Regions from separate parts of the Enterobacter quasiroggenkampii genome, predicted to be linked through region 1. Evidence: predicted binding sites of a transcription regulator. Region 1 holds the regulator's gene; each other region holds the start of a gene.
The links. The regulator CRP, encoded in region 1, controls carbon source genes, mostly activating them, when cyclic AMP is high. The targets are predictions, from matches to a motif close to ATGTGANNNNNNTCACAT.
Positions count from the first base shown of each region.

Region 2: the regulator CRP is predicted to act here: its motif matches at 887-904, upstream of ldtB (L,D-transpeptidase).
Region 3: the regulator CRP is predicted to act here: its motif matches at 1,098-1,115, upstream of hpt (hypoxanthine phosphoribosyltransferase).
Region 4: the regulator CRP is predicted to act here: its motif matches at 1,076-1,093, upstream of V1572_RS14200 (iron-containing alcohol dehydrogenase).

Region 1 covers NZ_CP143745.1:189,708-191,913, forward strand. Annotated here, with positions in the region: gene V1572_RS01045 (OsmC family protein) at 1-358, opposite strand, end outside; gene crp (cAMP-activated global transcriptional regulator CRP) at 670-1,302, shown strand; gene V1572_RS01055 (YccS/YhfK family putative transporter) at 1,360-2,206, shown strand, end outside.
Region 2 covers NZ_CP143745.1:2,027,418-2,029,623, forward strand. Annotated here, with positions in the region: gene ldtB (L,D-transpeptidase) at 1-787, opposite strand, end outside; gene V1572_RS09685 (ABC-F family ATPase) at 1,010-2,206, shown strand, end outside.
Region 3 covers NZ_CP143745.1:1,411,821-1,414,026, reverse strand. Annotated here, with positions in the region: gene can (carbonate dehydratase) at 1-345, shown strand, start outside; gene hpt (hypoxanthine phosphoribosyltransferase) at 433-969, opposite strand; gene V1572_RS06700 (glucose/quinate/shikimate family membrane-bound PQQ-dependent dehydrogenase) at 1,178-2,206, shown strand, end outside.
Region 4 covers NZ_CP143745.1:2,947,278-2,949,483, forward strand. Annotated here, with positions in the region: gene V1572_RS14200 (iron-containing alcohol dehydrogenase) at 1-976, opposite strand, end outside; gene dtnK (D-threonate kinase) at 1,150-2,206, shown strand, end outside.

The sequences.
Region 1 (2,206 bases):
CCAGCATTAACGCCACAGAGCAGTACTTCTCGGCAGACAGGTCCACCGCACGTGAAACCGCCGCGTCTTTCAGCGCCTTACCGGTAACCACAAAGTGCAGATTAATGTGGGTGAACAGGCGTGGCGCCTCTTCGCGACGTTCTGACGTCAGTTTCACCTCACAATCCGTCACGTCATGACGACCTTTTTGCAGAATCGACACCACGTCAATGGCGCTGCATCCCCCTGCCGCCATCAGCACCATTTCCATTGGGCTGGGCGCTTTATCGCCGGAGTTACCGTCCATCAAAATCTGGTGCCCTGACGCGGATTCGCCCAGGAACGTTAAACCTTCAACCCACTTCACGCGCGCTTGCATATTCTTAAACTCCAACGTTGCATTTTTGGTGACAGATTACGCGTGCGTTACATTTCTCGCAATGGAAGGCGACCTGCATCATGCTGAAGCGAGACACCAGGAGACACGCGGCGAAAGCTATGCTAAAACACTCAGGATGCTACAGTAATACATTGACGTTACACATGTATGCAGAGGACATCAAACTTTACTGGCTGCGAAACGTTACGGTAGCCGACTTCCCAGGGTATGGGTAAGAATTCGATTGCAACCCCAGAGTCCGGATGCATCTGATGACTCTGGTGACAGCTTATAACAGAGGATAACAGCGCATGGTGCTTGGCAAACCGCAAACAGACCCGACTCTCGAATGGTTCTTGTCTCATTGCCACATTCATAAGTACCCATCGAAGAGCACGCTGATTCACCAGGGTGAAAAAGCGGAAACGTTGTATTACATCGTTAAAGGCTCGGTGGCAGTGCTGATCAAAGATGAAGAAGGGAAAGAGATGATCCTTTCTTATCTGAACCAGGGCGATTTCATCGGTGAACTGGGCCTGTTTGAAGAGGGCCAGGAACGTAGCGCCTGGGTTCGTGCAAAGACAGCATGTGAAGTGGCTGAAATTTCTTACAAGAAGTTCCGTCAGCTGATTCAGGTTAACCCTGATATTCTGATGCGTCTCTCTTCCCAGATGGCGCGCCGCCTGCAGGTCACCTCAGAGAAAGTGGGCAACCTCGCCTTCCTGGACGTGACGGGCCGCATCGCACAAACTCTGCTGAACCTGGCGAAACAGCCGGACGCCATGACCCACCCGGACGGCATGCAAATTAAAATTACCCGTCAGGAAATTGGTCAGATCGTTGGTTGCTCCCGTGAAACAGTGGGCCGTATCCTGAAAATGCTGGAAGATCAAAACCTGATTTCCGCCCACGGTAAAACCATCGTGGTCTACGGAACGCGTTAATTCCGCTCAAACGGCGTGCCATCGCAAGGTGTCACGCCGTTTTTGTCTCTACTCCCCATGTGGCGCAGGCTGATTTATCACCCGGAAGTTAACTACGCACTGCGACAAACGCTGGTGTTGTGTCTACCCGTGGCCATAGGCCTGATCCTCGGACACCTTCAGCAAGGCCTGCTGTTTTCCCTCGTGCCCGCCTGCTGCAACATCGCCGGTCTGGACACGCCGCATAAGCGCTTTTTCAAACGCCTGATTATTGGTGGCTGCCTGTTTGCCGGCTGTAGCCTTGCCGTACAGCTGTTACTGGCTCGTGATATCCCGCTGCCGCTGATCCTGACCGTGCTGGCGATGACGCTCGGCGTCACGGCGGAAATCAGTTCGCTGCACGCTCGCCTGCTTCCCGCTTCGCTGATTGCGGCCATCTTTACGCTAAGCCTCGCCGGGAATATGCCGGTGTGGGAGCCGCTGCTGATCTACGCCCTGGGGACACTGTGGTACGGGCTGTTCAACTGGTTCTGGTTCTGGCTGTGGCGGGAACAGCCGCTGCGCGAATCCCTGAGCCTGCTCTATGTGCAGCTAGCAGAGTACTGCGAAGCCAAATACACCCTGCTGACCCAGCATACCGATCCGGAAAAAGCCTTACCGCCGCTGCTGACGCGCCAGCAGAAGGTGGTGGATCTGATAAGCCAGTGCTATCAGCAGCTGCATATGCTCGCCGCCAACAAGAACCACGAGTACAAACGGCTGCTGCGCACCTTCCAGGTCGGGCTGGATCTGCAGGAGCATATCTCCGTGAGCCTGCACCATCCGCAGGAGGTGCAAAAGCTGGTCGAGCGCAGCCACGCCGAAGCGGTGATCCGCTGGAACGCGCAGACCGTTTCGGCACGTCTGCGGGTGCTGGCAGACGATA
Region 2 (2,206 bases), 1.8 Mb from region 1:
TCTGGTCTTCGCTGGTGGACAGCGGGTTGTGCACTTCGATGTAGCGGCTGCCGTCTGGCTCAGACGTCGCTTTCACCGGTTCGTTGATGAACTGCACGCGCGTACCGACCGGCACGTTTTCGAATAGGAACTTGATGTCGTCGTTACGCAGGCGCACGCAACCGTGGCTCACGCGCAGGCCGATACCGAAGTTGGCGTTGGTGCCGTGAATCGCATACAGACGGCCAATGTACAGGGCATACAGACCCATCGGGTTATCCGGGCCTGCTGGCACAACGGCTGGCAGCGGTTCGCCCGCAGCGATGTATTCCGCGTGCATTTTGGCGGTTGGCGTCCAGGTTGGGCCCGCTTTCTTACGTTCAACTTTGGTGGTCCAGTTCAGCGGGGTGTCTTTACCCAGCTGGCCGATACCGATTGGCAGCACGATCACGGTGTTGGTGCCTTTCGGGTAGTAATACAGACGCATTTCGGCGCTGTTAATTACGATACCTTCATGAACGGTATCCGGCAGGATCAGCTGCTGAGGGATATTCAGCACGGTACCTGCTTTCGGCAGGTACGGGTCAACGCCCGGGTTCGCTTCCAGCATGTTAGACAGACCCAGCTGGTACTGCGCCGCGAAATACTCCAGCGGCTGAGAGTTACCTTCAGGAACCGTCACCACCTGGTTTTGACCCACCAGACGGCTTCCGTCGGTCGGCAGGGGATACGTCACCGCAGACGCGGTCTTACAAAAACCTACTACGGCTAACGCCGCCGCAAAAAGCGCTGTTAATTTCATGTTCATGTTGTGCGAGGTATCTAAGCCATTCTGGCGATGAGTTGATAAGTCTGAATCTGTGATGGGAGCGCATTATATGTGCATTCCCGCTCACTGGGAATTCAGATGTGTACGAAATCACATTTTTTTCGATTTTGTTAAAGTTTAGTGGATGGTTGCAACGCGGGATCTCAATTCGGAATTGTGGCATAATGCCGTGTTTATCACACTTTTCGCAGGAATCTCCCCGTGTTAGTTACCAGCAACGTCACTATGCAGTTTGGCAGTAAGCCGCTGTTCGAAAACATTTCCGTCAAATTTGGCGGCGGCAACCGTTACGGCCTGATTGGTGCCAACGGTAGCGGTAAATCCACCTTTATGAAGATCCTCGGCGGCGATCTGGAGCCGACCCTCGGCAACGTGTCGCTCGATCCGAACGAACGCATCGGTAAGCTGCGTCAGGATCAGTTCGCCTTCGAAGAGTTCACCGTGCTCGACACCGTGATCATGGGGCACGCGGAGCTGTGGGAAGTGAAGCAGGAGCGCGATCGCATCTATGCGCTGGCCGAGATGAGCGAAGAAGACGGCTATAAAGTGGCCGAGCTGGAAACGCAGTACGGCGAGATGGACGGTTACTCTGCGGAAGCGCGCGCGGGCGAGCTGCTGTTGGGCGTCGGCATTCCGGTTGAACAGCATTACGGCCCGATGAGCGAAGTCGCGCCAGGCTGGAAGCTGCGTGTGCTGCTGGCTCAGGCGCTGTTCTCTAACCCGGACATCCTGCTGCTCGACGAACCGACGAACAACCTGGACATCGACACCATCCGCTGGCTGGAGCAGACGCTCAACGATCGCGACAGCACCATGATCATCATTTCGCACGACCGTCACTTCCTGAACATGGTCTGTACGCACATGGCGGATCTGGACTACGGCGAGCTGCGCGTCTATCCGGGCAACTACGACGAGTACATGACGGCGGCCACTCAGGCGCGCGAGCGTCTGCTGGCGGACAACGCCAAGAAAAAAGCGCAGATTGCCGACCTGCAGTCCTTCGTCAGCCGCTTCAGCGCTAACGCTTCTAAATCGCGTCAGGCAACCTCGCGTGCGCGTCAGATTGATAAAATCAAGCTGGAAGAGGTTAAAGCCTCCAGCCGTCAGAACCCGTTCATCCGCTTCGAGCAGGACAAGAAGCTGTTCCGTAACGCGCTGGAAGTGGAAGCCCTCACCAAAGGCTTTGATGAAGGCCCGCTGTTTAAAAACTTCAACCTGCTGCTGGAGGTGGGCGAGAAGATTGCCATTCTGGGCGCCAACGGCGTGGGTAAATCTACCATGCTGAAAACCCTGGTCGGCGAACTGCAGCCGGACAACGGCACCGTGAAATGGTCCGAGAACGCGCAAATTGGTTACTACGCGCAGGACCATGAGTACGAGTTCGAAAATGACCTG
Region 3 (2,206 bases), 1.2 Mb from region 1:
GCGGTTGAAAACACGGAGCTGGGGCTCATTGATAACTGGCTGCTGCACATCCGCGATATCTGGTTCAAACATAGCTCACTGCTGGGCGAAATGCCGCAGGAGCGTCGCATGGATACCCTGTGTGAACTCAACGTGATGGAGCAGGTGTATAACCTGGGCCACTCAACGATCATGCAATCGGCGTGGAAACGCGGGCAGAAGGTCTCGATCCACGGCTGGGCGTACGGTATTCACGACGGTCTGCTGCGCAACCTGGAGGTGACCGCCACCAACCGCGAAACGCTGGAGCAGCGTTACCGTTCGGGAATTGCCAACCTTCAGCTTAAGCACGTAAACCATAAATAAAGCCGGGTAGCGGCTGCGCCTTACCCGGCCTACATGTGCCCATTCGTAGGCCCGGTAAGCGCAGCGCCACCGGGCAACAAACCGCAATTATTCGTCCAGCAATACCACTTTCCCAACATACGGCAGATGGCGATAACGCTGTGCGTAGTCAATGCCGTAACCGACGACGAATTCGTCAGGAATAGAGAAACCGACAAACTCTACCGGCACCTGCACTTCACGGCGGTCAGGTTTATCCAGCAGGGTGCAAATCGCCAGCGATTTTGGCTCACGCAGGCTCAGGATCTCGCGCACTTTTGACAGCGTGTTGCCGGAGTCGATGATGTCCTCAACGATCAACACATCTTTACCACGAATATCTTCATCCAGATCTTTCAGGATTTTCACATCACGGGTGGTGGACATGCCGCTGCCGTAGCTGGAGGCGGTCATAAAATCGACCTCATGGGGCACGTGCACTTCACGGCACAGGTCGGCCATGAACATGAAAGAGCCGCGCAACAGACCGACCAGCACCATTTCGCTGCCGCTGTCCTTGTAATGTTCGGTGATTTGACGACCCAGTTCGGCGATACGCGCTTTGATCTCGGCTTCCGGGATCATCACTTCAACAGTATGTTTCATATTACTAACCAAATGATTTTAATGAAAATCTCTCAATACGGATGAGTTAATATCCAGCACTGATACGCAAGCCAGCCATTATATCAGCAAATGGATAACCCTGGCGTATGAGTTATAAAAAGCAAATATTGTGATTCCGATCACACTTGTTAATACCTATAATTAGTTGCTAGCAAATTATTAACAAAAACTGACGAGTACACTTTCTATGGCTGAAACAAACTCTAAACAGCCGCGTCTACTGGTGACATTAACAGCGCTATTCGCCGCCTTCTGCGGCCTGTACCTGTTAATCGGTGGCGTCTGGCTGGTCGCGATCGGCGGCTCCTGGTACTACCCGATTGCGGGCCTGGTTATGCTTGGCGTAACCGTCCTGCTCTGGCGTAGAAAACAATCTGCACTGTGGCTGTATGCCGCACTCCTTCTTGCCACCATGATCTGGGGCGTCTGGGAAGTCGGCTTTGACTTCTGGGCGCTGACGCCGCGCAGTGACATCCTGGTCTTCTTCGGTATCTGGCTGATCCTGCCGTTCGTCTGGCGTCGCCTGATCGTGCCGTCCAGCGGTGCCGTTGCGGCGCTGGTGGTGGCGCTGCTGATCAGCGGCGGTATCCTGACATGGGCTGGCTTTAACGACCCGCAGGAGATCAACGGTACGCTGAACGCAGAATCCACGCCTGCGGCAGCGATCTCACAGGTCGCTGACGGCGACTGGCCTGCCTATGGTCGTAACCAGGAAGGCCAGCGTTACTCTCCGCTGAAGCAGATCAACGCGGACAACGTTAAGAACCTGAAAGAAGCCTGGGTATTCCGTACCGGCGACCTGAAGATGCCGAACGATCCGGGTGAACTGACCAACGAAGTGACGCCAATTAAAGTCGGCGATATGCTTTATCTGTGTACGGCGCACCAGCGTCTGTTCGCGCTCGACGCGGCCACCGGTAAAGAGAAATGGCACTTCGATCCGCAGCTGAACTCCAACCCGTCCTTCCAGCACGTGACCTGCCGTGGCGTCTCTTATCACGAAGCGCGCGCCGATAACGCGAGCCCGGAAGTGGTTGCCGACTGTCCGCGCCGCATTATGCTGCCGGTCAACGATGGTCGTCTGTTCGCCATCAATGCCGAAACGGGCAAGCTGTGTGAAACCTTTGCCAACAAAGGTATCCTGAATCTGCAGACCAATATGCCGGACACCACGCCGGGTCTGTACGAGCCAACCTCGCCGCCAATCATCACCGAT
Region 4 (2,206 bases), 2.0 Mb from region 1:
TGCGAACCAGCGCGGCAAAGTACTCCACCAGCGCGTGGGATTTTTCTTCGTCTGACAGCGACGTATCCGCGCCGGGCACCAAATCCCAGACTTGCGCAAATTTCGTCACGCAGTGGGGACGAACCACGCGCATGCAGGGCGCCAGCAGAATCGCGTTGGCCACCCCGTGAGGCAGGTGATATTTGCCGCCGAGCGGGTAGGACAGGGCGTGAACCAGGTGCGTGCCAGCATGTGCAATGGCGACCCCGCCGTAGTAAGACGCCCACAGCATCTCCAGCTTCGCCAGCAGATTGCCCGGTTCGGCGCAGGCCGTTTCAATGTTGTTGAGCAGCTTAGACAGGCCCATCAGCGCGGCGTTATCGCTAACCGGATTAGCGACCGTTGAGGTGAAACACTCAATCAGATGGCACAGGGCATCAATCCCGGTGGATGAGGCAATGTGTGCGGGCATGCTGGTCGTCAGCTCCGGCAGCAGGGCGACGTAATCGGGCAGCAGGACGGGGGAGATGATGCCCACTTTCGTGCTTTGCTCCGGTATGGCCAGAATGGCATTCGGCGTCGCTTCCGATCCGGTTCCTGCAGTGGCCGGGATCAGCAGTGACGCGATGCGTGCCACCGGTTTTATGCCCGCGAGCAGGTTGTCCAGCCCCGGAGAAAGCGGGTGACAAAGCACTGAAAGCAGTTTGGCTACATCCAGTACGCTACCGCCGCCGAGCCCGACGACCAGCCCAAACGTTCCCTTTAACATCGAGAGCAGCTGGTTCACGTCGTGATGGGTGGGCTCAGGCGGGACATTGTCGATAATCGTGACGCCGCGCTGGTCCTCTTCGAGGATCGCGCGGATCTGCTTTGCTGCCTCCAGACGCGCAATATTGCCGTCCGTCACCAGCAGGATCTGCTTTTTATCAGTAAGTAATGGCCTGATGGCGGCGATGGCATTCGCCCCGCTAATCAGGGTGCTGTTGATCGTAACCACGTTTTTCTCCTGTCTCTGTATCCATGATTGATTTCGCTCAAGCAAGACGCTTCATGGTCATCGTGTGGTTAAATTTATAATTTATTCGCAAACTGATTAACTTGATCTTGCTCACATATAATCAATCATGATTGAATATAATCATTAACGGGAAAGGCTAACCCGAAGTGGGGATGAAAGTGAGCAATGTGAACAGAGAGGTCGTGGTCGTCGCCGATGACTTTACCGGCGCAAATGATGCCGGTGTCAGCTTGGCGCTGTGCGGCAAAAAAGTCAGCGTGGCGTTTCATACACCGTTTACCCATGCGAGCGAGGTGCTGATCGTTAACACCGACTCCCGGGCGCTGAAGGCATCGGAGGCGGCCGAAAGGGTGGCCGCACTCGGGGCTGAAATCGCGGATGCCCGCTGGCTCATTAAAAAGATGGATTCCACGCTGCGCGGCAACGCAGGAGCCGAATCTCAGGTTCTTAAGGCATTAAGCGGCAGGCGGCAGGTGATCGTGGCGCCGTCATACCCGTCAGCAGGGCGGATCACGCGGTACGGCAGGTGTCTGGTAAACGGCGTTCCGGTGAATGAAACCGAATTTGCCAGCGATCCCAAAACGCCCGTCCCGTCTGCCGCTATTGCTGACCTGTTTACCGGGGTCAGCGCTAAAAGCGTGACCGTGAAAACACTCACAGCCGAACTCGCCCGAGGAACGGAATGGCTCATCGTGGATGCGCACACCGATGAGGAGATGGACGCCATTATCGATGCCGCGTTGGCCTGCGCGCAGACGCCGCTGCTGGTGGGCTCTGCCGGACTATGCGATGCGCTGGCCCGTCATCTGGCCCCGGTCCGGCGTAAACAACTGCTGGCCGTCGTCGGCTCGATGAGTGAGATCGCGCAACGACAGATTGCGCTGGCGGTAAGCCAGGCGGACGTCTCGTCGGTACTCATTGATGTGAATGACGCGCTGCGCGGAGACACGTCCGGGTATCTCGAACAGATTGCGCAGGTACTTCAGTCTGGCCATCACTGCATTGTGCATACCTGTGCGGGTCACGAGGCCCGGCATCAGGTCGAGCAACTCTGCCAGCAGTATCGCGTCACCCGCGCAGGCCTGGGCGAAAAAATTTGTACGTTTTTAGGCGAACTGACCCGACAGGTGCTGGCGGCGCAGACGCCTGACGCGCTGTACGTCTCCGGTGGCGACGTGGCGATGGCTGTCGCGAGGGCACTGGACGCTC